DNA from 3 places in the Thermopolyspora sp. NPDC052614 genome. Region 3 is predicted to be linked to each of the others. Evidence: predicted binding sites of a transcription regulator. Region 3 holds the regulator's gene; each other region holds the start of a gene.
What was found. The regulator LexA, encoded in region 3, represses DNA repair genes until DNA is damaged. The targets are predictions, from matches to a motif close to TCGAACANNTGTTCGA.
Positions count from the first base shown of each region.

Region 1: AB0K60_RS06920 (DUF6504 family protein) is a predicted target of LexA. The motif match lies at 3,243-3,258, and genes of this name have one in related genera.
Region 2: ruvC (crossover junction endodeoxyribonuclease RuvC) is a predicted target of LexA. The motif match lies at 3,032-3,047, and genes of this name have one in related genera.

Region 1 is NZ_JBFATZ010000003.1:77,323-87,183, forward strand. It holds gene dnaE (DNA polymerase III subunit alpha) at 1-2,910, opposite strand, end outside; gene AB0K60_RS06920 (DUF6504 family protein) at 2,910-3,176, opposite strand; gene AB0K60_RS06925 (extracellular solute-binding protein) at 3,642-4,808, shown strand; gene AB0K60_RS06930 (ABC transporter permease subunit) at 4,805-5,677, shown strand; gene AB0K60_RS06935 (ABC transporter permease subunit) at 5,757-6,641, shown strand; gene AB0K60_RS06940 (ABC transporter ATP-binding protein) at 6,638-8,050, shown strand; gene AB0K60_RS06945 (HAD-IA family hydrolase) at 8,040-8,912, shown strand; gene AB0K60_RS06950 (protein kinase) at 8,933-9,861, shown strand, end outside.
Region 2 is NZ_JBFATZ010000022.1:26,849-36,709, forward strand. It holds gene AB0K60_RS31940 (DUF3048 domain-containing protein) at 1-193, shown strand, start outside; gene pdxS (pyridoxal 5'-phosphate synthase lyase subunit PdxS) at 356-1,285, shown strand; gene pdxT (pyridoxal 5'-phosphate synthase glutaminase subunit PdxT) at 1,482-2,186, shown strand; gene AB0K60_RS31955 (YebC/PmpR family DNA-binding transcriptional regulator) at 2,190-2,945, shown strand; gene ruvC (crossover junction endodeoxyribonuclease RuvC) at 3,064-3,660, shown strand; gene ruvA (Holliday junction branch migration protein RuvA) at 3,657-4,280, shown strand; gene ruvB (Holliday junction branch migration DNA helicase RuvB) at 4,356-5,417, shown strand; gene yajC (preprotein translocase subunit YajC) at 5,756-6,148, shown strand; gene secD (protein translocase subunit SecD) at 6,264-8,060, shown strand; gene secF (protein translocase subunit SecF) at 8,060-9,139, shown strand; gene AB0K60_RS31990 (adenine phosphoribosyltransferase) at 9,243-9,767, shown strand.
Region 3 is NZ_JBFATZ010000001.1:174,957-184,817, reverse strand. It holds gene AB0K60_RS00745 (vitamin B12-dependent ribonucleotide reductase) at 1-89, opposite strand, end outside; gene nrdR (transcriptional regulator NrdR) at 359-820, opposite strand; gene AB0K60_RS00735 (hypothetical protein) at 1,184-1,369, opposite strand; gene lexA (transcriptional repressor LexA) at 2,059-2,766, shown strand; gene leuS (leucine--tRNA ligase) at 3,146-5,605, opposite strand; gene AB0K60_RS00720 (hypothetical protein) at 6,850-7,704, shown strand; gene AB0K60_RS00715 (cytochrome P450) at 7,803-9,038, opposite strand; gene AB0K60_RS00710 (cytochrome P450) at 9,180-9,861, opposite strand, start outside.

The DNA of each region.
Region 1 (9,861 bases), on a different contig from region 3:
CTGGGTCTCCCCCACCCCCGACGACGCCCGCTCCAGCGCGCCCACCTGGGCGACCAGGTCGCGCCGGGTGAGCCGGCCGGGCCGCCAGCGCGGCTCGCCCGGCCGCAGGCCGTGCACCGCGTCGAAGCCGCCCACCTCGACGATTCGCTCGGCGATCGGGCGCGACGGCCGCGCCCGATCCCAGAAGTCCGCCAGGGACGTGTACGGCTGCCCGGCCACCATCCGGTCCACCTCGGCCTCCGAGATCCCCTTGACGGCCGAGAACGGGACCCGCAATCCGTGCCCGGCCGCGTTCAGGCCGCCGCCCGGCACAGGGCTCGGCGGCCCGCCGGGGCGGGCGTCCCCGGGGAGGCGTTCGACCCGCCAGGTGCGGCCGGAGCGGTTGACGTCCAGCGGGAGGATCGGCACGCCGCAGCGGCGGGCCTCGTCGAGGATCACGCGGGGCGGGTACATGCCCGGGTCGTGGGCGAGCACCCCGGCGAAGAACGCGGCGGTGTGGTGGCGTTTCAGCCACGCCGACTGGTAGGTGGGGAGCGCGAACGCCGCCGCGTGCGCCTTGCAGAAGCCGAACGCGCCGAACGCGTCGATGACGCGCCACGCCTCCTCGACGTCCGCCGGGCCGTACTCGGGCAGGACGTTGCGCCGGAACCACCCCCGCACGAGCTCGCGGCGCTCGGGGTCGCCGAGGCTACGGCGGATCTTCTCGGCCTCCGACAGGCCCTTCCCGGTCATGATGTCGATGATCTTCAGGACCTGCTCGTGGAAGACGACCACGCCGTTGGTCTCCTCCAGGGCCGCCCGCAGCTTCGGGTGCGGGTAGCGGGCCGACCGCCAGCCGTGCCGGGCCTCCAGGTACGGCGTGACCATGTCGGAGTTGACCGGTCCCGGGCGGAACAGCGAGATGTCCACGATCAGGTCGTGCATGCTGCGCGGCTCCAGTTTGGCGACGAGGTCGCGCTGGCCGGGCGACTCGATCTGGAAGCAGCCGATCGTGCGGGCCTCGCGGATCATGTCGTACGTCGCGGCGTCGTCGTGCGGGACCGCGTCGAGGTCGATCCGCTCGCCGTCCACCCGCTCGATCTCGTCCACCGCGTACGCCAGGGACGACTGCATGCGCACGCCGAGGACGTCGAGCTTGAGCAGCCCGGCCTCCTCCACGTCGTCCTTGTCGAACTGGCTCATCGGGAAGCCGAGCAGGCTGCGTTCGACGGGGGTGCGGTCGCGCAGGCCCGCGTTGCCGATGAGCACGCCGCACGGGTGCAGGGCGATGTGGCGGGGCAGGCCGTCCAGGCGTTCGGCGAGGCGGAACGTCGTCTCCAGGATCCGGTCGTTCAGCCCGCTCTGCCGCAGCTCGGGCAGGTCGGACAGGGCGGCGCGGATCTGGCGGGCGCGGATGTGCGGGAACGCCTTGGCGATCACGTCGATCTCGTGCGGGGGCAGGCCCATCGCCGCGCCCACGTCGCGGATGGCGCTGCGCGCCCGGTAGGTCTCCATCATCGACACGCAGGCGACGCGGGCCTCGCCGTACCGGTCGTGGATGGCGCGGTAGCAGTCGAGGCGGCGCGCCGACTCCACGTCGATGTCGATGTCGGGCAGGCCGACGCGGCCCTCGGACAGGAAGCGCTCCATGAGCAGGCCGTGGTCGAGGGGGTTCACCTCGCCGATCCGGATCAGGTAGGTGACCAGGCTGCCCGCGCCCGAGCCGCGGACGGCGCAGCGCACGCCCATGCCGCGGATCATGTCGGTGATTCCGGCGACGGCGACGAAGTAGCCGGACAGGCGCTTGCGCTCGATGATGTCGAGCTCCTCGGCGAGGCGGCGGCGGGCGTGTGTGGAACGTTCCAGGCCGCGTTCGTGCAGGCCGTCCTCGCAGCGGTGGCGCAGCAGCGGGACCGGGTCGCGGCCGATCTCGGGCAGGTGCAGGCGCGGCGGGTCGTTCCGCAGGGCGAGGACCTCCAGCGGGTCGAGCACGCAGCGGCGGGCGACGCGGCGGGTCGTGGCGAGCAGGCGCGCCATGCGCTCGGGGTCGGCGCCGCAGACGCGGCGGGCGACCAGGACCATCTCGGCGCCGGTCTTCAGGTAGGCGTGCGACGCCGAGCGCTCCACCGTGTACGGGTGCAGCGGGGCGAGGTTGCGGGCCGCGTCGAGCACGTGGCCGACCTGGTAGTCGGCGGGGCCGAGGAAGCGGACGGCGTTGGTGAGCACGGCGGGCAGGCCGGCCGACTCGGCGAGGGCGAGCATGCGGGTGGCGTTGCTCGCCTCGCGCGGGCCGTAGCGGTCCACCAGCTCGATCACGAGCGAGTCTCCGGCGGCGGCGCGCCAGCGGGCCAGCAGGGCGCGGGCCTGCTGGTCGCGGCGGGCGGCGACGGCGCGGCCGACGTCGGAGCAGGGGCCGAGCAGCACGAACAGGCCCTCGGCATGCTCGGCGATCATCTCCGGGGTGACCCGGGGGTCGCCGCGTTCGCCGGAGTGGGCGGCGGTGACCAGGCGGCACAGGTGGGGCCAGCCGTCGGAGCGGGCCAGCACGACCACCCGATCCGCCGTCCCGTTGTCCGGGTTGTCCACCGCTTGGGCCGACGAGCGGGCCACCGACCGGGCCGACGCCTTTCCTCCCGCCCGGTCCTCGCCCGACAGCGCCAGGTCGACGCCGACGACCGGGCCGAGGCCCGCCTCGTGGCACGCCTGGACGTGCTTGATCGCGCCGTAGAGGCCGTCGCGGTCGGTCAGCGCGAGGATGTCGGCGCCGTCGTCGGCGGCCTGGCGGACCAGGGCCGAGGGGAAGGCGGTGCCGTACCGGAGCGAATAGGCCGAGGCGACGTGCAGGTGCGGGAACGGATCCGCAGGCGAGGCCGTGGGCGGCGCGTCCCGGCGGAGGCGCGGGTCGATGCCCGGGTACGGGGTCGGGGCCATCAGTCCCACGCCCTCAGCAGGAGCCAGCCCTCGCTGGCGGTGTCATAGCGCAGTTCGTAGGTGCCCACGTCCTTGCCGGGGCTCGCCTCGACCCGCCAGAACCGGCGCTCGCCCGGGTCGGTCTCGGAGGTCTTCCACCATTCCCGGGCCACCACCCAGTGTTCGAGCACCTGGCGGACGACGTAGAGCCGGTCGCGCCAGACGAACTGGATGGGCTCGCCGTCTCGCGTCCACACCTCGATGGGGTCGCCGTAAAGTCTGCTCAAGACGGTTCGTCTCCCTGTGGCCTGCTGCGGAGCCACCCGGGGGAAGAACGGGCGTCGACGGATACATCGAACATATGTTCCCAGCGGCCGGGATGCAAGTCGCGACACGCCGCCCCCGGGATGCCGGCTTCGAGGCCGACTTCGAGGCCGACTTCAGGGCCGACACGGGCCACGCACGCCCGCCGCCCGGCCGGCGACCACCCGAGCGCCGCTCGACCCCGATCACCGTGGGTTCCGATACGGCGCAGGCCCTGTCCGAAAACCGTGGCGCCTCGGCCCCCTCCCGACCCCACGCCCTACCCCGCGGCAAACCGCTCTTTCGGAAAACAGGAGGACGGTCAGTATCTGTTCACAGAACCGCAACCGTTGTGCGACTTACTTGGTCTGGCTTTGGTCGCGCGATTTCGCCTACGTTCAGCGCACCAGTACGTGTTTTACGTGCGCTAGAGGTTCCTGGAGGCCTGCGTGCTTTCGTCCCGCATTACGTCCGGCTCCCGTCTTCTGGGACTGGCCGCCACCCTGACCGTGGCCGTGTCGCTCACCGCGGCCTGCGGATCCGCCCCCACCGAGCAGGCCGGTACGGCTAGCGCCTCGAAAGCCGCCACGGCGACCTCCGCGCAGGATCTCGGCGGCATGGACGCGCTGATCGCCGAGGCCAAGAAGGAGGGCCAGCTCAACGTCATCGCGCTGCCGCCGGACTGGGCCAACTACGGCGAGCTGATCTCCACATTCAAGACCAAGTACGGCATCAAGATCAACGAGGAGAACCCCGACGGGTCCAGCTCCGACGAGATCACCGCCGTGAAGACGCGCAAGGGCCAGGACCGGGCGCCCGACGTGCTCGACCTCGGCCAGGCGTTCGCGCTCAGCGGGGCGGCCGAGGGCCTGTTCGCGCCGTACAAGGTCGCCACCTGGGACAAGCTGCCCGCCGGGCTGAAGGACCCGAACGGCAACTGGTACAACGACTACGGCGGCTACATCTCCATCGGCTGCGACGCCAAGGCGGTCGGGACCTGCCCGAAGACCTTCGCCGACCTGCTCAAGCCCGAGTACAAGGGCAAGGTCGCGCTGAACGGCAACCCGACCAAGTCCGGCTCGGCGTTCGCCGGCGTGTTCGCCGCCTCGCTCGCCAACGGCGGGTCCTTCGACGACATCCAGCCCGGCCTCGACTTCTTCAAGAAGCTCAAGGAGTCCGGCAACTTCAACCCGGTCGAGACGACCACGGCGACCGTCGAGAAGGGCGAGACGCCGATCAGCATCGACTGGGACTACCTCAACGCCAAGTACGCCGACGAGTTCAACGCCAAGGGCCTGGACTGGCAGGTCGTGGTGCCGACCGACGGGCAGTACGCCGCGTACTACGCCCAGGCGATCAACAAGGACGCGCCGCACCCGGCCGCCGCGCGGCTGTGGATGGAGTTCCTCTACAGCCCCGAGGGCCAGAACCTCTACCTGAAGGGGTACGCGCGGCCGGCGCTGCTGCCCGCCATGGAGGCCGACAAGACCGCCGACGCCGCCCTGGTGGCCAAGCTGCCCAAGGTCGAGGGCACCCCGACGTTCCCGACCGAGGCGCAGGTGAAGAAGGCCCAGGAGGCCATCGCCACCGGCTGGTCCGCGGCCGTCGCCGGATGACGGGCAGGCCGGGAAGGACCCGGACCGGGCGCGGGCCGCTGGCACGCGTCCGGTCGGCGGGCTGGCTCGCCGCGGTCCCGCTGCTCGTCTTCTACGCGGTGGTGTTCGGCGGGCCCGCGATCATGATTCTCATCGGGGCGTTCACCGTCCAGGGAGAGCCGGGCCTCGGCAACATGGTCGAGTCGCTGCAGGGCGGCTATCTCGTCGCGCTGATCGGCAGCGTGCAGCTGTCGGCCGTGGTGGCGATCGCGGGGGCGGTGCTGGGGACGTTCCTCGCCCAGGCGGTGGTGACCTCGCGGTCCCGGCTGCTGCGCGAGGGCGTGCTCACCGCCTCCGGGGTGCTCGCCAACTTCGGCGGGGTGCCGCTCGCCTTCCTGTGGATCGCCACGCTGGGCAACGCCGGGGTCGTCACGACCTCGCTGGGACTGTCCACCATCGGATGGAGTCTGTATAACTTCTGGGGTCTCGCCCTGGTCTATCTGTACTTCTCCGTGCCGCTGATGGTGCTGGTGATGGCGCCCGCGCTGGACGGGCTGCGGCCCCAGTGGCGGGAGGCGGCGCAGAACAGCGGCGCCTCCGCCTGGCAGTTCTGGCGGTGGGTCGGCATCCCGGTGCTCGCCCCGTCGCTGCTCGGCGGGGTGGTGCTGCTGTTCGGCGGGGCGTTCGCCGCGTACGCCACGGCCGCGGCGATGGTGGGCGCCACCGTGCCGCTGATCACCCTGCAGATCGGCGACGCGCTCTCCGGCAACGTGCTCGTCGGGCACGAGAACGTGGCGCTCGCCCTCAGCCTGGACATGATCGTGGTGGCCGGCCTGGTCATGGCCGTCTACCTGCCGCTGCAACGCAGGAGCGCCCGATGGCTGCGCTGACCCCGATCCGCACCACGGCCCCCACCACGGCCCACACGACGGCCCGTGAGAGGCCCGGAACGCGACGCGGGAGGGCCCGATGGCCACACTGACCCCGGCCCCGGCCGTCCTCACCGACACCGCCGCCCCAGGTCCCGCCGCCACCGGGCGGGGACGCGTCCGCAAGGTGCGCGTCTGGCGGGGCGTGGTGCTGGCGGTCGCCGCGCTGTACTTCCTGGTGCCGATGCTGGCCGCGTTCGTGTTCACGGTGAACATCCCGAACGTGGGGTTCACCCTCGACGCCTACGCGCGGATCTTCACCGTGGAGGGCTTCACCGGCAGTCTGCTGCTGTCGCTTGGGCTCGCCGCCGCCACGATCGTGCTGGTGCTGGTGCTGCTGCTGCCCGCGATGCTCGCCGTACGGCTGAGCGCGCCGAGGCTGAAGCCGCTCCTCGAGGTGCTGTGCACGCTGCCGCTCGTGGTGCCGCCGATCTCGTTCACCGCCGGGATCTACATGCTGCTGCCGTGGGCGCAGGACGTGCTGGCGCCCACGCCCTTCTACCAGACGGTCCTGGCCATCCAGAACCAGGACTTCCCGGTGGTGCTGGTGCTCGCGTACGTGGTGCTGGCGCTGCCGTTCGCGTACCGGTCGCTGGACTCGGCGCTCACCGCGATCGACGTGCGCACCCTGGTCGAGGCCGCCAGGAACTGCGGCGCGTCGTGGCCGCGCGTCATGCTGACGGTGATCGTGCCGAACATCCGGTCCGGGCTGGCGGGGGCGTCGTTCCTCACGCTCGCGCTGGTGCTCGGCGAGTACACGGTGGCGCGGCTGCTCGGCTTCCTGCCGTTCCCGGTGTGGATCGTGATGATCTCCGGGGCGCAGGCGCAGGTGTCGGTCGCGGTGTCGGTGTTCAGCCTGCTGCTCACGTGGATCCTGCTGCTCGTGGTGTCGGGCGCGGGCGTCAGGAAAGGGAGTGCGACATGACCGGGGCCCGCGTCGAGTTCAAGGGGCTGCGCCGCGCGTTCGGCGGCACCGTCGCCCTCGACGATCTTAACCTGACCATCGAGCCGGGCGAGCTGGTGGCGCTGCTCGGGCCGTCCGGGTGCGGGAAGACGACCGCGCTGCGCGTCATCGCGGGCTTCGAGCAGCCCGACGCCGGGGCGGTGCTCATCGACGGCGAGGACATCACGCGGGTGCCCGCGAACCGGCGCGACGCGGGCATGGTGTTCCAGTCCTACAGCCTGTTCCCCAACCTCAACGCGCGCGACAACGTGTCCTTCGGGATGCGGGTGCGCAAGGTTGCGGCGGCCAAGCGGCGCGCACGCGCGGAGGAGCTGCTCGCGCTGGTCGGGCTGCCCGAGCACGGCGACCGGTATCCGCATCAGCTCTCCGGCGGGCAGCAGCAGCGGGTCGCGCTCGCCCGCGCGCTCGCGCTGGAGCCCCGGGTGCTGCTGCTCGACGAGCCGCTGTCGGCCCTCGACGCCAAGGTGCGCGTCACGCTGCGCGAGGAGATCCGCAAGCTGCAGCTCTCCCTGCACATCACGACGATCTTCGTGACGCACGACCAGGAGGAGGCGCTGTCTATCGCCGACCGGGTCGCGGTGATGCGCGCCGGGCGGGTCGAGCAGTGCGCCACGCCGTCCGAGCTGTACGACCGGCCCGCGACGGCGTTCGTCGCCGAGTTCGTCGGCACCATGAACCATCTGCCCGGCGTCATCTCCCTGGTCCCCGCGGCCGCCGCGCCGGCGTCGGCCGCCGCCTCCGCCGGTGGCGCGGAGCCGTCGCCCGGCGCGGCCGTCTCCGAGGCCGTCTCCGAGGCCGTCTCCGAGGGCACCGCCGAAGCCGCCGCCTCCGGATCCGACGCCTCCCCCGCCTCCGACGCGTCCGACGCGGGCGGTGGCGGTGAGCGGGCCGTGGTCACGGTGATCGGCCAGACGCTGCCGGTGGACGGGCCGGTGCCGGCGTCGCCGGAGGTGAACGTGCTGATCCGCCCCGAGGCGGTGCTCCTCACCCCCGACCCCGAGGGACCCGCCCTCATCCTCGACTCCTCCTTCCGCGGCGCCTCCGCGCGGCTGCGCCTGGAACTCGCGGACGGCACCGAGGTGCTCTCGGACGTGCCGGGCCACGACGCGGCACGGCTGGCGCCCGGAACCCGCGTATCGGTCCGGCTGGTCGACCGGCCCGTCCTCGTCGCGCCACGCCCGGCGTCCGGAGGCTCGGCTTCCGGCGGCGTGTCCGCCGCTTCCCCGGGTTCCGCCGACGCCGTTGCCGACTCGGCCGACGACGCCGAGTCCGCCGCCGGATCCTCCGAAGACTCGCCCGCCGAGTCCGCGGACGGGCCGTCCGGCGAACCCGACGCCAACGCGTCCCCCGACGTCGCCGGTGCCCGGTGAGCTGCGCGCCGTCCTGTTCGACCTGGACGGCACGCTGGTGGACACCGAGGGACTGTGGTGGCAGGCGTACGCCGAGGTGTCCACCCGGCTCGGCGGCACCGCGACCCGCGCCGACGCCGAGTACGTGTACGGCCGGACCATCGAGCACGCCGCCGACCATCTGCTGCGGCGGCTCCGGGACGTTCCCCCCGCCGACGGCCGGGTGGACGGACCGTACGAGGAGCGGCACCCCCACGCGCCGGAGCCCCGGACAGGCGACCCGCCGCCCATCGCTCCCCGCTCACCGGATGCCACGGCACGATCCCGGCGAAACGAGCGGGGGCTCGGCGGCCGTGACCTTGTCGGCGACCCTGTAGGTGACCCTGTCGGCGGGCCGTACGGACCGGCCGACGACCCGGCGCGCGGGGCGCGGGGGCCGCTCGACATCGCCGGGGGCGACGAACGCGAGCGGGTGAAGGCGCTGCTCACGGACGCCTACGCCGAGCGGGTCGCCCGCGGCTTCCCGGTGCTGCCGGGTGCGGTCGAACTGCTGGACGCGCTGGCGGCCGAGGGCATCGCGACCGCGCTCGTCACCGCCTCACCCCGCTGGATCACCGACATGGTGCTGCGCCGCCTCGGCCCGGGGCGGTTCCGGGTCACGGTGACCGCCGACGACGTCCCGCGCGGCAAACCGTCGCCGGAGCCGTACCTGCTGGCGATGGCCGCGCTCGGCCTCGGCCCGGAGACGTGCGTGGCGATCGAGGACAGCCCGGCCGGCGTCGCCTCGGCCACCGCCGCCGGATGCACCGTGCTGCTGGTCGGGCACGGCGGCCTGGAGGGGCTGGATCCGCCTCGGCTGCGGGAGTTCCACGCCGACCACTAGGCTGGCGGTTCACGAAAAGAATGTTCGGTGACAAAGGCATCGTGGTGAACGACCTTCAACCTGGCGATCCGCAGCACATCGGGCGGTATCGCCTGCTCGGCCGGCTGGGGCGCGGCGGCATGGGCACGGTGTACCTGGGCGAGGACCAGACCGGGCAGCGCGTCGCCGTCAAGGTGATCAACCCCGAGTACACCCAGCACGAGCAGTTCCGCATGCGGTTCCGCCGGGAGGCCGACGCGGCGCGGCGGGTGCGGCGGTTCTGCACCGCGGCCGTGCTCGACTCGGCGCTGGAGGGGGATCAGCTCTACGTCGTCACCGAGTACGTCGAGGGACGCGACCTGGAGGAGACCGTGCGGGCGTCCGGGCCGCTGCGGGGCTCCAGCCTCGACGCGCTCGCCGTGGGCGTCGCCACCGCGCTGACCGCCATCCACGGCGCGGGCATCGTGCACCGGGACCTGAAGCCGTCGAACGTCCTGCTCTCCCCGGTCGGCCCACGCGTGATCGACTTCGGCATCGCGCGGGCGCTGGACACGCTCGGCGGGGTGACCGGAACCGGGGAGATCATCGGCACCCCCCGGTACATGGCCCCCGAGGCGCTGCGGGGCGAGCCGGTGTCGCCCGCGTGCGACGTGTTCTCGTGGGGATGCCTGGTCGCGTACGCGGGCACCGGACGCTCGCCGTTTGGCGGCGAGGGGGCGCTGCCGTCGGTGCTGTACCAGATCCTCAACAACGAGCCCGTCCTCGACGGGCTGGAGCCGAACCTGCGCGAACTGGTGGCGGCGGCGCTGTCGAAGGACCCCGCGCGGCGGCCCACCGCGCAGCAACTGCTGGACAGCATGATCGGCCGGGTGTCGCCGGAGCACGCCGAGCACTCGGTCGTGCAGGCGTGGCGGCAGGGCGGGCCGCCGTCCGCGCAGCCGGGGAACGCCCCCCGGCAGCCCACCACGCC
Region 2 (9,861 bases), on a different contig from region 3:
CACGCCGCTGGTGCAGACCGTGGGCAAGGGCCGGGCGGTCGTGCTGCGCGACGGCAAGGCCTACCAGGCGCGCTGGTCGCGGTCGAGCGAGGAGGAGGGGACCACCTTCACCACGCCCGACGGGCAGCCGATGCCGTTCGCCAAGGGCCAGGTCTGGGTGGTGCTCGCCGCGCCCAAACCCGTGCAGCCCTAGCCTGCACCTAACCTGCCCCCAGCCTGCCCCTAACCTGACGCGCGATTGGCCGGGTCGTACAGGATCCAGGGACGACATGGACGCGGTGGCACGTCCGTGGGCAGATCGGACAGCACGTATCCTAAGCCTGAACGCCGAAAGTCCCCATCGTGAGGTAGGACCGTGTCCAGCAGCCCCGAGACCACCGACAGCACCGTCACCGGAACCACGCCCGAGGTGGGCACCGCGCGGGTGAAGCGCGGCATGGCCGAAATGCTCAAGGGCGGCGTCATCATGGACGTCGTCACCCCCGAGCAGGCCAAGATCGCCGAGGACGCGGGGGCCGTCGCCGTCATGGCCCTGGAGCGCGTCCCCGCCGACATCCGCGCCCAGGGCGGAGTGGCCCGGATGAGCGACCCCGACATGATCGAGGGCATCATCAACGCCGTCTCCATCCCGGTGATGGCCAAGGCCAGGATCGGCCACTTCGTCGAGGCGCAGGTGCTGCAGGCGCTCGGCGTCGACTACATCGACGAGTCCGAGGTGCTCACCCCCGCCGACGAGGCCAACCACATCGACAAGTGGGCCTTCACCGTGCCCTTCGTGTGCGGCGCCACCAACCTGGGCGAGGCGCTGCGCCGCATCGCCGAGGGCGCGGCCATGATCCGCTCCAAGGGCGAGGCGGGCACCGGCAACGTGGTCGAGGCGACCCGGCACATGCGCCAGATCCGCGCCGACCTGCGGCGGCTCACCGTGCTCGACGACACCGAGCTGTACGCCGCGGCCAAGGAGCTGCGCGCGCCGTACGAGCTGGTGGCCGAGGTGGCGAAGACCGGCAAGCTGCCGGTGGTGCTGTTCACCGCCGGAGGCATCGCCACCCCCGCCGACGCGGCGATGATGATGCAGCTCGGGGCGGAGGGCGTGTTCGTCGGCTCGGGCATCTTCAAGTCCGGCGACCCGGCCAAGCGGGCGGCGGCGATTGTGAAGGCCACCACGTTCCACGACGACCCCGACGTGATCGCGAAGGTGTCGCGCGGGCTCGGCGAGCCGATGGTCGGCATCAACGTCTCCACGCTCGCCGACAGCGAGCGCCTCGCCACCCGCGGCTGGTGATCGGGCGTCGGCACGGCGGCGACCGGGCGTCCGGCCCGGCGTGCCGTGCCGACGCATCGATCCGGCCGACTCGACCGATCCGGCCGGGTCGGCCGAACCTGCCGACCGGGCCGACCTGGACGACCTGGACGACCCGGCTGACCTGGGCGACCCGGCCGACCGGGACGAACCTGAAATGACTCCGAAAGGACCGCTTGTGGCGACTGTGCCTGCCATCGGAGTGCTCGCGCTCCAGGGCGACGTGCGCGAGCACATGCGCGCACTCGCCTCCTCCGGCGTGCGCGCCGTGGCCGTGCGCCGGCCCGCCGAGCTGGCGGCCGTGGACGCCCTGGTGATCCCCGGCGGCGAGTCCACGACCATGTGGAAGCTGGCCGAGGCGTTCGAACTGCTGGAACCGCTGCGACTGCGGATCAAGGAGGGCATGCCCGCCTACGGGTCCTGCGCCGGGATGATCATGCTCGCCGACCGCATCGAGGGCGGCGTCGAGGGCCAGCAGACGATCGGCGGCATCGACATGTCGGTCCGCCGCAACGCGTTCGGCCGGCAGGTCGATTCGTTCGAGGCCGACATTGACTTCGCCGATCGCGGCACGATCCGCGCCGTCTTCATCCGGGCGCCATGGGTCGAGTCGGTCGGCCCGGGCGTCGAGGTCCTCGGCCGCGTCCCCGGCGGCGCCGGGCGATCCGACGCCTCCGCTCCCCGGGACGCATCCCGCGGCGACGGCGACGAGGCGGGCGCACGGACCCCCGCGGCTCGTCCGGGAGCGGTCGCCGACCCCGCCGGTGACGATAGGATCGTCGCGGTCCGGCAGGGACCGCTGCTCGCCACGTCGTTCCACCCCGAACTCACCGGGGACTGGCGGGTGCATTCGTACTTTGTCGAGATGGTAAGGGAGCTCTAGGCGATGTCCGGCCACTCCAAATGGGCGACGACGAAGCACAAGAAAGCCGCGCTCGACGCCAAGCGGGGCAAGCTGTTCGCCAAGCTCATCAAGAACGTCGAGGTCGCGGCGCGGACCGGCGGTCCGGATCCCGACGGCAACCCCACGCTCTTCGACGCGATCCAGAAGGCGCGCAAGAACTCGGTGCCGATCGACAACATCGAGCGGGCGCGCAAGCGTGGCGGTGGCCTGGAGGCCGGCGGAGCCGAGTACCAGACGATCACCTACGAGGGCTACGGGCCCGGGGGCGTCGCCCTGCTGATCGAGTGCCTCACCGACAACCGCAACCGCGCGGCCTCCGAGGTGCGCGTCGCGATGACCCGCAACGGCGGCTCGATGGCCGACCCCGGCTCGGTGGCGTACATGTTCAACCGCAAGGGCGTCGTCATCGTCCCCAAGACGGACGGCCTGACCGAGGACGACGTGCTCACCGCCGTCCTGGACGCCGGCGCCGAGGAGGTCAACGACCTCGGCGAGTCCTTCGAGGTGGTCTCCGAGGCGAGCGACCTGATCCCGGTCCGCAAGGCCCTGCAGGACGCGGGCATCGACTACGAGTCGGCCGAGGCGTCGTTCCTGCCCTCCATCAGCGTCCCCCTCGACGAGGAGGGCGCCAAGAAGGTCTTCCGCCTCATCGACGCGCTCGAGGACAGCGACGACGTCCAGAACGTGTACGCCAACTTCGACGTCAGCGACGAGATCATGGAGAAGATCAACGCCTGACGCCGCCGCCGCGACATCCTGCGACATCCGCGAAATCCCGCCGTCCTGCCGCTTCCAGAGGCCCGGCGCGTTGTAAGGTCGGACACGCGAACGCGTGTTCGGTGGGCAGGGAGGGCATGTGCGGGTGCTGGGCGTCGATCCGGGGCTGACCCGGTGCGGGCTCGGGGCCGTCGAGGGGCGGCCCGGCAGCCCGCTCGCCTTGATCAAGGTAGGCGTGGTGCGCACGCCGTCCGACGACGAGATCGGGGCGCGCCTCATCGCCATCGAGGCGGGCATCGAGGCGTGGCTCGACGAGGTCCGCCCCGACGTGGTCGCCGTGGAGCGCCTGTTCGCGCAGGTGAACATCCGCACGGTGATGGGGGTCGCGCAGGCGTCCGGCGTGGTCATCGCGTGCGCCGCGCGGCGCGGGCTCCCCGTCGCGCTGCACACGCCGAGCGAGGTCAAGGCCGCGATCACCGGGTACGGCAACGCGGACAAGCGGCAGATCGGCGCCATGGTCACCCGGCTGCTGCGCCTGGACGCGCCGCCCAAACCCGCCGACGCCGCCGACGCCCTGGCCCTGGCCATCTGCAACGTCTGGCGCGGCGGGGCGCAGGACCGCATCTCCGCCGCCGTCGCCCGCGCCAGAAGCGGCGCCCGCGGTGCCGCCCGCGCCGCCGCCCGTCCCGTGCTCGGCGTCCGCCGGGCCGCGCCACCCAGGAAGGTCGAGGAATGATCGCCTCTGTCGAGGGCACCGTCGCCCGGCTGGCCCCCGACGGGGCCGTCATCGAGGTGGGCGGCGTCGGCGTCCTGGTGCACTGCACGCCCGGCACCCTCGCGACGCTGCGGGTGGGGGAGCGGGCCCGGCTCGCCACCTCCCTGGTCGTGCGCGAGGAGTCCCTCACCCTGTACGGCTTCGCCGACGACGACGAGCGCGCCGTCTTCGAGCTGCTGCAGACCGCCGGCGGCGTCGGCCCCCGGCTCGCGCTGGCGATGCTCGCCGTGCACACCCCGAACGCGCTGCGCGTCGCGGTGGCGAGCGCCGACGTCAAGGCGCTGACCCAGGTGCCCGGCATCGGCCAGAAGGGCGCCCAGCGCATCATCGTCGAGCTGAAGAACAGGCTCGGCACCCCCGAGGAGGCCGTCAACGCCGCCCTCAGCGGCGAGCGTCCCGTGGTCTCGCCGTGGCGCGACCAGGTGCACTCCGGCCTGGTCGGCCTCGGCTACTCCGCCCGCGACGCCGACGAGGCCGTGGCCGCCGTCGCCCCCCAGGCCGACGCCGACATCGCCGCGGGCCGTACCCCCGACATCGCCGCCCTGCTCAAGGCCGCCCTCCGCGCCCTCAGCGTCCGGTAGGCCCGCCGATGACCACCCCCGGCGGCCACGCGCACGGAACCCGGCGGCCCCCCGACCCGTGGAACGGAGGCCCGCATGGGTGCTGAGCGTGACCTCGTGTCCCCCGACGCCGAAGGGGACGAGCGCGCGATCGAGGCGGCGCTGCGGCCCAAACGCCTGGAGGAGTTCATCGGCCAGGCGCGGGTGCGCGAGCAGCTGTCGCTGGTGCTGCAGAGCGCGCTGGGCCGGGGCCGCCCGCCGGACCACATCCTGATGAGCGGCTCGCCGGGGCTCGGGAAGACCACCCTCGCCATGATCATCGCGGCCGAGCTGGGCGTGCCGCTGCGGGTCACCTCCGGGCCCGCGCTGGAGCGCGCGGGCGACCTGGCGGCGATCCTGTCCACGCTCTCGGAGGGGGAGGTGCTGTTCATCGACGAGATCCACCGCACCGCCCGGCCCGCCGAGGAGATGCTGTACATGGCGATGGAGGACTTCCGCGTCGACATCGTCGTGGGCAAGGGGCCGGGCGCGACCGCGATCCCGCTCGACATCGCCCCGTTCACGCTGGTCGGCGCCACCACGCGGGCCGGTCTGCTGCCGGCGCCGCTGCGCGACCGGTTCGGCTTCGTGGCGCACATGGACTTCTACGACGTCGCCGAGCTGGAGCGGGTGCTGCACCGGTCGGCGCGCCTGCTCGCGGTCGAGCTGCCCGAGGAGGGCGCGCACGAGATCGCCCGCCGCTCGCGCGGCACCCCGCGCATCGCCAACCGCCTGCTGCGCCGCGTCCGCGACTTCGCCGAGGTGCGCACCGGCGGCGTGATCACCCGCGAGGTCGCCTCCGCCGCGCTGGAGTTGTACGAGGTGGACGCCGAAGGGCTCGACCGGCTCGACCGGGCGGTGCTGCACGCGCTGCTGCACCGCTTCGGCGGCGGCCCGGTCGGCCTGTCCACGCTCGCCGTGGCCATCGGCGAGGAGCCGGAGACCGTCGAGGTGGTCGCCGAGCCCTTCCTCGTCCGCCAGGGTTTACTCGCCCGCACCCCCAGGGGACGGGTCGCCACCGCCGCCGCCTGGCTCCACCTGGGCCTGCCCCCGCCGCCCGACGCGTTCGGCGCGCCCCCGGCCCCGACCCTCTCCGACGGTTCGGCAACCGATGCATGAGGCCGGCCCGTGACGCCGATCTGAGACGATGGACACCGATCCGCGGGCGCCGCTTTCCGAATCGTGACCGTGGCTTTGCCCGCTGCGAGTGACGCGGCTGGCCGACCCAGCGTCAGAGACGCGGTACAGTTGTGATCACAGAACGGTCACTAGGTCTCGAAGCGGGAACTTTCCCGCGTGCTGGATCGTGGGTTCGTTGCCGGGCCTTGACCGGCTCGCCTACACTCCCTGCCTTGGCTGGCCGTGGAGGCTGACGAGCGCGGCGGCCCGGCCAAGCGTTCTCGCGTACAGACCTCCGGCGCGAAGGCCGGGCACCCTCGTAGTGGAAGGACGGCCCCGTGCAGGGCAATCCGATTGGGACATTTCTGCCACTGATCCTGTTGGTCGTGGTCTTCTACTTCCTGCTCATCCGCCCGCAGCGCAAGCGGCAGCAGGAACAGCTACGCATGCAGTCGAGCCTCACCCCGGGCACGCGGGTGATGACCACCACGGGCCTGTTCGGCACCGTCGTGGCGGTCGAGGACGATGAGATGGTGCTGGAGGTGGCCCCGGGCGTCGAGACCCGCTGGCTGAAGGCGGCCGTCGGCCGGGTGGTCGTTCCGGGCGACGCGCCGGTGGACGCCGAGCCCGTGGATGCCGAGCCCGTGGACGACGAGCCCGTGGACGGCGGTGAGGACGGCCTGCGGGACGCGACCGCCGACGACGGCGACTCGTCCTCCAAAAAGTCCTGATCACACCACCACAGTCCCCTTATCCGGAAAGAACCGACGACCAGTGGCCTCACCAACCAGAAGCCGGAACAAGCCGGGGCGCACGCTCCTCATACTTCTGGCGATCATCCTTGCCATGGCGGGGGTGACCGCTCTGCAAAAGGCGTTCATCCCCCAGTACGGCCTCGACCTCGCGGGTGGCACGACGGTGACGTTGTCGCCGATCACGCCCAACGGGACCTCTCCCTCCCAGGAGAGCCTCGACCTGGCCGTGAACATCATCCGCGACCGCGTCAACGGCACCGGGATCTCCGACGCCGAGACGGTGCGGTCGGGGGACAACATCGTCATCTCCGTGCCGGGCAAGGGCCAGGAGGAGGTCCTCAAGCTCGTCGGTACCACCGCCGAACTGCGGTTCCGCCAGGTGCTCGCGGTGGCCCCGGCGAAGATGGAGCCGGTGGTGCCCACCGAGGCGCCGACCCCGTCGGGCACTCCCGCCCCCTCCGCCTCCCCCTCGGCCAAGCCGCAGGGGACCGCCTCGGCGAGCCCCAGCGCCTCGCCCGCCGGCCGCGCCCTGTCGCAGGCCCTCGTCAACCCCAAGCCGAGCGCGACCGCCACGGCGGGACGCGGCGACGGCGAACGGCGGCAGAACGGGCAGCAGTCCCAGCGGCAGGCCACCAACAAGCAGGCCACCAACAAGGCGGCCGCCGACAAGAGTACGGCGGGCGGCAAGGCCCGCCGCGGCGCTGACGCCAAGCCGTCGACGAGCCCGTCCGCCAAGCCCTCCGCCAAGCCGTCCGCCACCCCGTCGACAGAGCCCGCGGCCAACGACCCGCTCGCCGGAGTGGACACCACCGGCATCGACGCCGCCCTGCTCGACCAGTTCCGCGCCATCGACTGCACCAAGAGCAACCGCGGCCAGGGCGTGCAGGACGACCCGAACAAGCAGCTCGTCGCCTGCAGCCAGGACGGCAACGTCCGGTACATTCTGGACAAGGCGGCCGTGAAGGGCACCGAGGTCGCCGGCGCCACCGCCGGCGTGGACCAGACCACCGGCGAGTGGATCGTCTCGGTCGACTTCAAGAGCCAGGGCGCCACCCAGTTCTCCCGCATCACCGGCCAGATCACCACGCTGCCCGAGCCGCGCAACCAGCTCGCCATGGTCCTGGACGGCCTGGTCATCTCCGCGCCGGTCATCGAGGAGGCCATCCCCGGCGGCAAGGCCCGGATCTCCGGCAGCTTCAACCAGCAGACCGCGACCGAGCTCGCCGACCAGCTCAAGTACGGCGCGCTCCCGCTGAAGTTCGAGCGCAGCTCGGTGGAGGAGGTCTCCTCGACGCTCGGCGCCGACCAGCTCCGCGGCGGCCTGCTCGCCGGCGGCCTCGGCCTCATCGTGGTGCTGATCTACTCGCTGATCTACTACCGGGGCCTCGGCCTGGTGGCGGTGTCCAGCCTCGTCGTCGCCACGATCCTGACCTACCTCAGCGTGGCGCTGCTGAGCGAGAACGCCGAGTTCCGGCTGTCGCTGCCGCACATCGTCGGCCTGATCGTCTCGATCGGCATCACCGCCGACTCGTTCATCATCTACTTCGAGCGCATCCGCGACGAGCTGCGGGCCGGGCGCACGCTGCGGCTCGCCGTCGAGGTCGCCTGGCGCCGCGCCAAGCGCACCATCCTCGTCGCCGACGCCGTCACCTTCATCGCCGCCGTCGTCCTGTACTTCCTGGCCGTGGGCGGCGTGGCCGGCTTCGCGTTCGCGATGGGCCTGACCACGCTGATCGACGTCGCGGTGGTGTTCCTGTTCACCAAGCCGATGGTCAGCCTGCTGGCCCGGCTAAAGTTCTTCGCCAAGGGGCATAAACTCTCCGGGCTCGACGCCGGGCGCATCGGCCGTACCGAACCCGCCGTCCGCCCCACCCCGCAGGAGGCATGATGTCCGCCGCGACCAACCTGATGGGCCGGCTGTACCGGGGCGAGTCCAACGTCGACTTCGTCGGCCGTCAGAAGCTGTGGTACGGGCTGTCGATCACACTGCTCGTGCTGTCGCTCGTCGGCCTGTTCGTCCGCGGCCTCAACTTCGGCGTGGAGTTCACCGGCGGCTCGGTCTTCTCCTTCAAGTCGTCCACCGCGACGATCGAGCAGATCCGCGATGCGATCCACGAGACCGGGCACGAGCAGGTGATCGTGCAGCAGGCCGGCGAGAACGGCTGGCGCGCGACCACCGAGACGATGCCCGAAGGCGAGATCACCCGCGTGCAGCGGCACCTCGCCGAGGAATTCGACATCGCGCAGAACGACGTCAGCATCCAGGTGATCGGCGCCTCGTGGGGCGGCCAGGTCTCCCAGCAGGCGATCATCGGTCTGATCGTCTTCATGGTGGCGATCATCGCGTACCTGTCGATGGCGTTCGAGTGGCGCATGGCGCTCGCCGCGGTGGTCGCCCTGATCCACGACCTGATCATCACCGCGGGCGTGTACGCCTGGTCCGGCTTCGAGGTGACGCCGGCGACCCTGCTGGGCTTCCTCACGATCCTCGGATACTCGCTGTACGACGCGGTCGTCGTCTTCGACATGATCAAGGAGGTCACGGCCAAGCTCGTCACCACCGGCAAGCAGACCTACACCGAGGCCGCGAACGGCGCGCTGAACTCCACGCTGATCCGCTCGCTCAACACCACCCTGGTGGCCATCCTGCCGGTGGCCTCGATCCTGTTCATCGGCACCACGCTGCTCGGCGCGGGCACGCTGAAGGACCTGTCGCTCGCGCTGTTCGTCGGCATGCTGGTCGGCACGTACTCCTCGCTGTGCGTCGCCACCCCGCTGCTGGTCACCCTGAAGGAACGCGAGCCGCAGTACATCGCCCTGGCCAAGCGGGTCGCCCAGCGCAACCAGGCGCTGGCGAAGGCCGAGGCCGGCGGCCGGACCGGCAAGGGGAAGGACTCCGGCGGCGAGAAGGCGACCGTGGGGGCCGGCGGGCCGTCCTCCGCCCAGAAGCAGCGCAAGAAGAGATGACCGGCACCGCCCCGCGCCCCGATCCCTCGACCGGGGCGCGCGGGCGGCGTCCCGTGCCCCGGCACGCCGGGGCCCCGCGTGCGAAGGCAGGTGCCATTCCCCCATGGGTTCCGCAGACGTCTCCTCGCTGATCCTGAGCCGGATCCGCGACGTGCAGGACTACCCCCAGCCGGGCGTGCTGTTCAAGGACATCACCCCGCTGCTCGCCGACCATGACGCGTTCTCCGTCGTGGTGGACGAGCTGGCGGACGGCCTTGAGGTGGACAAGGTGGTCGGGATCGAGGCGCGGGGCTTCATCCTCGCCGCCCCGGTGGCCTACCGCTGCGGCTCCGGCTTCGTGCCGATTCGCAAAAAGGGCAAACTGCCCGCAGAGACGCTCTCGGCGGCCTACGATCTGGAGTACGGCTCCGCCGTCATCGAGGTGCATCGCGACGCGTTCGTCCCCGGCGACCGGGTCCTCATCGTCGACGACGTGCTCGCCACGGGAGGCACCGCGCAGGCGGCGGTGGAGCTGATCAGAGGCGCCGGCGCCGAGGTCGTCGGCGTATCGGTGCTTCTGGAACTGGTCTTCCTCAAGGGCCGGAGCCGGCTGAGCGGCGTCAACCTGCGGTCCCTCGTGGTCGTCTGAGCGTCGCCGCGGGGCCAGGGCCTGCGAGGCGAGTTCTCCAACGCGGATACACTGGAGAATCAGGACTCGAGGCAAGGAGTCTGTGTGCCCCGTG
Region 3 (9,861 bases):
ATCCGCTTCATCTTCAGGCCGGTCCTGCGCCCCCGCTTGCCTCCGCGCGGGGCCGCCCCGCCGGTGGCCTCGCTTGCGGTGTCGGTCATGACTCCCCCTTCCGGGCTCCGCGGAGCCCTTGGTCGAACCGCCGGGCCCCCGCCGAGCCCGGTGCCGGATTGTCCGGGCCCGCCGCCGGGCCCGGTGTTGGACACACGTCGTCCGCGCGCCGCGGCTCCATGACTCTCATGGGGCAAGGAGCCGTTCGCCCGACCCCTGAAGGCCCCCTGAGACCCCTGGTGCCCCTGTGAGGCCCTGTGAGGCACTGCCCCGGCGCGCCTGTTCCTCGCCTTGTCGATCGCTTGTTGATCCGCCGGATTCACGCCCGCTGTTCGTCGCGGACAGCGCGTAGTTGCTTGATCTCGGCCTCGAAGTCGGCAAGTGTCTCGAAGCCGCGGTAGACCGACGCGAACCTGAGGTAGGCCACCTCGTCCAGGTCGCGCAACGGGCCGAGGATGGCGAGCCCCACCTCGTTGGAGGGGATCTCGGCGACGCCGGTCGCCCGGATGGCCTCCTCCACCCGCTGGCCGAGCTTGGCCAGCGAGTCCTCACTGACCGGCCTTCCCTGGCAGGCCCGCCGTACGCCGGCGATGACCTTGTCGCGGGAGAAGGGCTCGGTCACCCCGCTGCGCTTGCTCACCATGAGCAGCACGGTCTCCTGTGTGGTGAACCTGCGCCCGCACTCGGGGCAGGTGCGCCTGCGGCGGATCGCCGCGCCGTCCTCGGTGGAACGGCTGTCGATGACCCTGGTGTCCGGGTGTCGGCAGAATGGGCAGTGCATCGCGCCGTTTCCCCCTTTCCCCAGGACCCCCGGACTTCACGGAACGCTCGCGCACGCCCTGCGGCGTACCACAGTGCGGTAATGGAAACACAAGCTATGGTGAAGTACAGCGGTGTAACTACTACATCTTGTGGTCCCCACCCTAGAAGTGCCCAACCGTGAGCGCAAGTCGAGAGCGGCACCCGGCCGCGAAAGCACTGCTCACCGGCCACAAGACGGCTGCGCCGTCGGCGTGTCGCAACGGGCGGCCGGGACGCGGGTGCGGCTGTGTGACCACGGCAAACGATGCGCCAGAGGGGACATCCGGAACAGACGGGAACTTCCCCGTCACGCGTCAAACGGCGAGCGAACGGCGAGGTTCGGTCAATGGCCGGCCAAGGCGGCCAAGGCGGCAGGGGCGGCGAGGCGGTCCGCGGACGCGATGCTCATGCCGACCCGCGTGCCCAGCAGCAGCGCCCCCGCAACGGCCACCAGGACCGCCACCGCCACCAGGACCCGGCCCCGTCTGGTCAGCCGGACCGGCCGCCGCCCCACCGGCGGCCGCCTCATCGGCCGCCGTCGCTCCGGCCGCCGTCGGGCCGGCTGCCGTCGGGCCACGGTCTCGCGCCCGTAGGCCGCCGTAGCGCCCCGCCGCGCCCTCCCGACCGGCCGCGACCCCGCACCGCCCCCGGCCGCCCCGGCAGGCGCCGTATCGGGGCCCCGGCGCTTCTTCGCGGCGACCCGCGAGTCGGGCGCCGGGGGCGGAGGCCTGTGGCCGGAGGCGCGGCGCGGCGGAGGCGGGGTGGTCCTCGCCGCAAGCTCCGAATCGCGTGACGGCACGGATTCGGTGCGCGGGCCGGAGCTTTTCCGGATCTTTCCCGCTTTGGCCGATCGCATTGCGCACGTAATCGGGATGACCGGGGCAAGGTGTTCGGCGGGCGCTCGGCCGGGAGACGATGTGGCGCTCGCGCGAGCGGGCTCGCCAGGGGGTCTGATCCGGGATGTTGACGCGTCGGGCCGCATTGCCGCCTCCCTAACCGCGAGAATCGGATTCAGAAGTAAGATCGAAATCGAACACCATATCGATCGAACTCCCGTACGATGTTGTACACCACGGCACCGTCATTTTCGAGGACTCTCGAACAATTGTTTGATGATGATCTTGAATAGAGGTACGGTCGCTGTGTGCGACACAAAGAATACGGATCGGAAGGTCGGCACGTGACCGGGTTCGACGGGTCACGCCGCGAGGAGGATTCATGACCGAAAACAACGAGGCGGGCACACCCGTCGACTTGGCGGTACGCCGACGCGACTCCCTGGGGCTCACCCCCCGGCAGCGCAAGATTCTCGAGGTGATCCGCGACTCGGTGCAGCGGCGCGGCTATCCGCCCTCGATGCGCGAGATCGGCGAGGCCGTCCAGCTCACCAGCACCTCGAGCGTGTCGCACCAGCTCACCGCGCTGCAGCGCAAGGGCTACCTGCGCCGCGACCCGCACCGCCCGCGCGCGCTGGAGGTGCGGCTGCCCGGTGAGCCGGTGCTGTGGGTGGACCCCGACGCGGGCACGGAGGAGCCCGGCATCAACCGCCCCACGGCCGCCTACGTGCCGCTGGTGGGCCGCATCGCCGCCGGTGGGCCGATCCTCGCCGAGGAGCGGGTCGAGGACGTCTTCGCGCTGCCCAAGCAGCTCGTCGGCGAGGGCACGCTGTTCCTCCTCCAAGTGGCCGGAGACTCGATGATCGAGGCCGCGATCGCCGACGGCGACTGGGTGGTGGTGCGCCAGCAGCCCGTCGCCGACAACGGCGACATCGTCGCGGCCATGATCGACGGCGAGGCGACGGTCAAGACCTTCAAGCGCAAGGACGGCCACGTCTGGCTCGTCCCGCAGAACTCCTCCTACGATCCGATCCCCGGCGACGAGGCCACGGTTCTGGGTCGCGTGGTGGCCGTCCTCCGCCGCCTCTGACCTCTTCGCGCGCTCCTCGGGCCACCCCAGGCCGCCTCCGGGCGGCCTGGGAGCCGCGGCATCTGCCGATCATCCCGCCATCGGCGCATGGACGTGCTTCGAGGGGCCTGCGGACGCCGCGCACGGGGGCGGCGGCGCACGGCCGGGCGTCGTGTCGGCCACGTGAGGTGGGCACCGGCCTGCCTGCCGCCGGATGAGCGGCGACCGCCCCCGACGAGCCGAGAGTGACGGGTGCGGGGTAAGCGATCAGATCGCCGGGCCGCGAAGCGCCGGGAGAGCTTGACGCTCCGGCACCGGCCCAGCAGCGCTCGGCGGGTCCAGCAGCGCCCGGCGGGGCCGACAGAGACCCCGCCGGGGGACGTTCACCCGACGGACGCCGTCAGGGGACGATGTTGACCAGCTTCGGCGCGCGGACGATCACCTTGCGGGGGGCGCCGGACAGGTAGCCCTGGACCTTCTCCGAGGCGAGCGCCAGGGCCTCCAGGTCGGCGTCGGAGATGTCCGGGGAGACCTCCAGGCGGTCCCTGACCTTGCCGGCGACCTGGACGACGCAGGTGACCGACTCGACGACCAGCAGGGCGGGGTCGGCCTCGGGCCAGGGGGCGCGGGCGATCGTCGGGCCGTGGCCCAGCCGCTCCCAGCCCTCCTCGGCCGCGTACGGCGCGACCAGGGAGAGCATGATGGCCAGCGTCTCGGCGGCCTCGCGGACGGCGGGGTCGGCCGCGCCGGGGCCGGAGTCGATCGCCTTGCGGATGGCCGAGGTCAGCTCCATCATGCGGGCCACGGCGACGTTGAACCGCTGCGCCTCGATCAGCCGGGTGACCTCGTCGATCGTGCGGTGGGTGACCCGGCGCAGTTCCTCGTGGCCGCCCGCGAAGGAGATGCCGGGGGCGGTGGCGGCCCCGGCCTCGACCATCACGCGGAAGGCGCGGGACAGGAACTTCTGCGACGCGCCCGGCGAGACGTCGGCCCAGTCGATGTCGTCCTCCGGCGGCCCGGCGAAGACCATGGTCAGCCGGATCGCGTCGACGCCGAACTCCTCGATCTGCTGGCCCAGATCGACGCCGTTGCCCAGCGACTTCGACATGGCCTTGCCGCCGTTGATCACCTGGCCCTGGTTGAGCAGCCGGGTGAACGGCTCGGTGAAGTCGACCATGCCCATGTCGTACAGGACCTTGGTGAAGAACCGCGCGTACAGCAGGTGCAGCACGGCGTGCTCCACGCCGCCCACGTACTGGTCGATCGGGCCCCACCTGCGCACCGGCTCCTGGTCGAACGGCGCGTCCTCCAGCTGGGGCGAGCAGTACCGCAGGAAGTACCAGGAGGAGTCGACGAAGGTGTCCATCGTGTCGGTGTCCCGCTTGGCGGGGCCGCCGCACTTGGGGCAGTCGACGTTGACCCACTCGGTGGCCGAGGCCAGCGGGGAGACGCCCTTGGGCGCCAGGGCCTCGCCGCGCAGGTCGGGCAGGGTGACCGGCAGCTGGTCGTCCGGTACGGGGACCTCGCCGCAGTCGGGGCAGTGGATGATCGGGATCGGCGTGCCCCAGAACCGCTGGCGGGACAGCAGCCAGTCGCGCAGCCGGTAGTTGACCGCGGCGGTGCCGGTGCCGTCGGCCTCCAGGATCTCGATGATCTTCGCGATCGCCTCGGCCTTGCTCAGCCCGTCCAGCGGCCCGGAGTTGACCAGCGTGCCCTCGCCCGGCGTGGCGACGCCGGTCTCGCCCGGGTCGGCCAGGCCGGTGTGCACCACGACCTTCACCGGCAGGCCGAACTTCAGCGCGAAGTCCAGGTCGCGCTGGTCGTGCGCGGGCACCGCCATGATCGCGCCGTGGCCGTAGTCGGCCAGCACGTAGTCGGCGGCCCACACCGGCAGGCGCTCGCCGTTCACCGGGTTGATCGCGTACGTGCCCAGGAAGACGCCGGTCTTCTCCTTCTCGGTGGACAGCCGCTCGATGTCGGACAGCTTGGCCACCTCGGCCCGGTACGCCTCCAGGGCCTCCCGGCGGTCGGGCGCGACGATCTCCTCGGCCAGCGGCGCGTCGGCGGCGACCACGAAGAACGTGGCGCCGAACAGCGTGTCCGGCCGCGTGGTGTAGACGGTGACGGGCTCGTCGCGGCCCTCGATGCGGAACTTGACGTCCGCGCCGGTGGACCGGCCGATCCAGTTGCGCTGCATGGTCAGCACGCGCTCGGGCCAGCCGCCCTCCAACTGGGCCATGTCGTCGAGCAGCCGCTGCGCGTAGTCAGTGATCTTGAAGTACCACTGGGTCAGCTCACGGCGGATCACCTCGGCGCCGCAGCGCTCGCAGTGGCCGCCCACCACCTGCTCGTTGGCGAGCACCGTCTGGTCCTGCGGACACCAGTTGACCAGCCCGCCCTTGCGGTAGGCCAGGCCGCGCTCGAAGAACCGGTTGAACAGCCACTGGTTCCACCGGTAGTACTCGGGGTCGCTGGTGTGCAGGCGGCGCGACCAGTCGAAGGAGATCGCGTAGCGGCGGAACGACGCCGCCTGCGTCTCGATGTTGGCGTAGGTCCACTCGGCGGGGTGCGCGTTGCGGCGGATCGCGGCGTTCTCGGCCGGCAGGCCGAAGGAGTCCCACCCGATCGGGTGCAGCACGTTGTAGCCCTTGTGGAACCAGTAGCGGGCCACCACGTCGGCGATGGCGAACACCTCTCCGTGACCCATGTGGAGGTCGCCGGAGGGGTAGGGGAACATGTCGAGCAGGTACTTGCGAGGGCGGTCGTCGTCCGGGTCCTCGCCGGCGCGGAACGGGTCCAGTTCCTCCCAGCGTCGCTGCCACTTCTCCTGCAGCGCCTTCGGCTCGTACTGCTCGCTCATGGGTGATTGTCCCTTTGGTTATGTCTGCGCCGGTGAACGACCGATCCGACCCACAAAGAAGCCCCCCGCTCACACGAGGGGCAGCCGCATCGACCGGTCACGTGCTCAACGTGGTCGATGCGGCCTGCTAAGGGTCGCGGAACGCATACTGAAAGACTAGCGCAGGTTGCAAGGGGTATTCATCGTCTTTGCGTCGTCCCGGCGACCGCCTCGCGCGGATCCGATCGGCGATACCCGATGGTGATAGATCCGTTGTGACCTCTTCTGTCCCATTGGTTTAGGGTCGCCGCGTGGCCAACTCAGTCCCGACGGGACCGGAAGACGTTTCAGCGGAGTGGAGCCTGCCGATGCAGGATCCTCCGACGGACCCCTCTGGGCACCAGTTCAGGGACGCGTTCTCCGGTTTCGCTGCGGAACCCCCTGGCGCGCATGAGATCATGCCGACCACCCCCAAACCGGGCATGACCGCGGGAGGTACGCCAGCCATGGCCCCGGAGCACAGCAGCCAGCCCCCGATGCCGGCATGGCCGCAAGCGCCCCAAGGGCGCGAACCGGTCCCTCCACCCTTCGGCATGCCCGGCGGCGGACACCCGGAGCCGCACCGCCGGCCGGGCCCGTACGGCCCCTCCGGCGCCGAACCCGGCGCCCACGGCCCCGCGCACGGTGCCGCCGGTTCGCCCGGCCCGGATCCGTTCGGACGCGAGGCGCAGGGCCGTCCGCCCGGCCCGCCGGACTCCCGCTCCTATGAGCAGACCGCACGGCTCGGCGGTCAGTCGAACCCCTTCCCCGCCCCGGTGCCGGGCGAGACCGCGACAAGGTACGGCGACGCCCCCGCCGACGGCGCCCGTATGACGCATCCCCCGGGCCACGCGGCCCCTCCCGGTGCCCCGGGATCCGGCGGCCCGAACCACGCCGGTCCGAATCATGGCGGTCCAAACCACGGCGGCCCGAACCACGGCGGACACCCCCAGAACGGCCCGAACCCCCCGGCCCCGAACCAGGGAGGCCAGTACCAGGGAGGTCCTTCCGCGGGCGGCGCTCAGCCCGGCCCGCACCCCCCGGGCGGCCCCGGACACCCTCACGGACACCAACCGCATCCGCAAAACGGCCCTCAGCCCCCACAGGGCCATCCGCAGCCGGGCGGCCCCCAGCCGGGCCACCCGGGCCAGACACAGCCCGGAGGCCCGCAACCGGGGGCACAGCCCGGAGGTCCGCAGGGGGGCGACGACCCCTACCGGCCGTTCGTGACCGCCGGCCAGATCAGCGGCCCGAAGACCCCGCCGCCCGAGCGTCAGCAGGAGCTGTGGAACACCGTCTTCGGCGAGAACTACCAGGCCATCGGCGAGGAGGAGGAGCTGAACACGGGCGGCCGCCCGATCTGGCTGTTCGCCCTGGTCGGCTCGGTGGTCATCGCGATGGCGGGCGTGGTGGCGTGGGCGTTCCTCGCCGGCCCGCTCGCGTCCGCGGCCGATGACGGCGACGCGACGGCCCAGGCCAAGCCGACCGCGAGCCAAGGGGGCACGACCACCAAGCCCACGTCGACCCGCAGGCGGCTGCCCAAGTACACCGGCCAGGCATCCCCGGTGAACGGCACGATCACCGACCAGGCGGCGGCCCTCGTCGTGCCCAGGCTGGGCGGCGCCTGGCGGCAGGACACGCGCACCGACAAGATCCGCACGGCCTACGGCTACACGACCCGCCAGTACGTCGCGGCGGGCACCGACCCCACCGGCAAGCCGCAGTTCGCCCAGGTGATGACCGGTCCGCTGGCTCAGTCGCTCAGCTCCAAGTACACCTCGCCGGACAAGCTCGCCACGGTGGTGAGCGCGGTCGCGTACCAGGCCCGGATCAAGTTCTTCCCGTCGGGCAACACGATCGTGAAGACCGTTCAGCAGAAGATGACGGTCAACGGCAATAAGGCGGAACTCATGGCCTACCAGGTGACCGCGGGCGACGCCAAGACCACGATGGTGGTGGCGGCGATCGACACCGGCGCCAGGCTGCCATCGATCGTGTACATGTCGGTGCCCGACTCCAAGCGCGAGCTGCGCCCGGACATCAACACCGTCTTCAGCCAGGTCCGCGTCAACGGCGCGTGACCTCCGGACGCCCCGGCGCCGGCCTTCCTCCGGGGCGTCCGCCGTACGAACGCTCATGGGCATGAGCGCCCATGAGCGCCACGGCCGGCCGGGTGACCTCAGAATTCGCAGGTCAGGTGCTTGATGCCGTTGATGAAGCTGGAGCGCAGCCGGGACGGCTCGCCGACCGAGCGGATCCGCGGCAGGCGGGTGAACAGCTCACGGAACATGACGGTGATCTCCCGCCGGGCCAGGTGCGCCCCCAGGCAGAAGTGCGGCCCCGGCCCGCCGAATCCCACGTGCGGGTTGGGGTCGCGGAGGATGTCGAATCGGTACGGGTCGGTGAAGACGTCCTCGTCCCGGTTGGCCGCCCAGTAGTAGAGCAGAACCTTGTCGCCCTCCTTGTACGGGGTGCCGTTCAGCTCGTAGTCGCGGGTGAGGGTGCGGCGCATCCACGCGACCGGCGACGCGACGCGCACGATCTCCTCGACGGCGCCGCCGATGCGCCCGTCGAAGTCGGCGAGCAGCAGCTCGCGCTGCTCGGGGTTCTCGGTGAACAGGTGCAGGCCGTGGGCGATGGCGTTGCGGGTGGTCTCGTTCCCTGCCACCACGAGCAGGATGAAAAACGAGCCGAGTTCCTGCATCGTCAGCTTCTCGCCGTCGATGTTCGCGCTGGTCAGCGCCTTGATCAGTCCTTCTCCCGGCTCCTGCGCGAGAGAGGTGACCAGATCCTGCAGCCGCTGCGCGTGGGTGAGCAGCAGCGTGGCGAGCTCGTTGAGGTCCTCGACGAACTCGGGGTCGCCGCCGGACAGGATGACGTTGGTGGACTCGAACACCATCTGGTGGTGCTCGGGGCCGATGCCCATCATGTCGCAGATGATCCTCAGGGGCAGCTTGGCGGCCACCTCGGTCACGAAGTCGCGGCCGGGGCCGAGCTCGATCAGCTCGTCCACCACCCGGGAGGCGACGGCCCGCACGTCGTCCTCGAACTTCTGGATCATTTTCGGGGTGAAGGACCGGGAGACGATCCGGCGCAGCCGCGCGTGCCGGGGATCGTCCATGTTGATCATCGAGCCGAAGTACTCGTTGAACTCCGTGGGCAGATCGGCGATGGTGGTGGCGCCCTTGCCGGAGCTGAACACCTCCGGTCTGCGGCTGGCCGCCACGATGTCGGCGTGCCGCACCATCGCGTAGTACCCCCGGCCGTCGCTCGGCAGGCCGCCGAACGCGGTCTCCGGGAAGTGGACCGGGCCGGGCTGCGCCCGCAGCAGGGCGAAGGCCTCCTCCCGTTCGGTCATCGGGCGCGACCAGAAGTCCAGATCCGACAGGTTGATGTCCGCGAGCCGCAGGGTCACGGGAAGCCTCCCAAGCAGAACGGCGTTCGGTTCATCTTGACCACATCAGGAGGCCGCGCGCAACGTCCTCCGCACGCCCCCTACGTTCGATCCTGTCGCAAGCGCCGGATTCCCGCGGCGAATCCGGCGCGAGAACCGTGTTCAGGTGGCGTACGGCAGGTGTTTCACGCCGTTGATGAAGTTCGACAGCAGGCGGTCGGGCTCCCCCGCCGCCCGCAGCCGAGGCCACCGGTCGAACAACTCGCGGAACATCACCGTGATCTCCCGCCGGGCCAGGTGCGCCCCGAGGCAGTAGTGCGGACCGGGCCCGCCGAACCCCACGTGCGGGTTGGGGTTACGCGTGATGTCGAAGACGTCCGGGTCGGTGAAGACCGACTCGTCCCGGTTGGCGGAGCCGTAGTACAGCAGCACCTTGTCGCCCTTGCGATAGGTGTGCCCGTTCATCTCGTGGTCCCGGGTGAGCGTGCGGCGGAACTGGACCACCGGGCTGGCGTAGCGCACGACCTCCTCCACCGCGCCCGGCATGTACCGGTCGAAGTCGCTCAGCAGCAGCTCGCGCTGCTCGGGATGGTCGGTGAACAGCGTCAGCGCGTGCGCGATCGCGTTGCGCGTGGTCTCGCTGCCCGCCACCACCAGCAGGATGAAGAACGACCCCAGCTCCTGCGGCGTCAGCCGCTCCTCGCCGTTCACCAGCAGGCTCGTCAGGTCCCCGGTGGGGTCGCGGCGCCGCTCCCGGCCGAGCCGCTTGGCCATGCGGCTGAGCGCGTGCCCGGCGCCGAGGAGCTTGGCCAGGCCGCGGGCGATGTTCACCCGCCCGAACCGT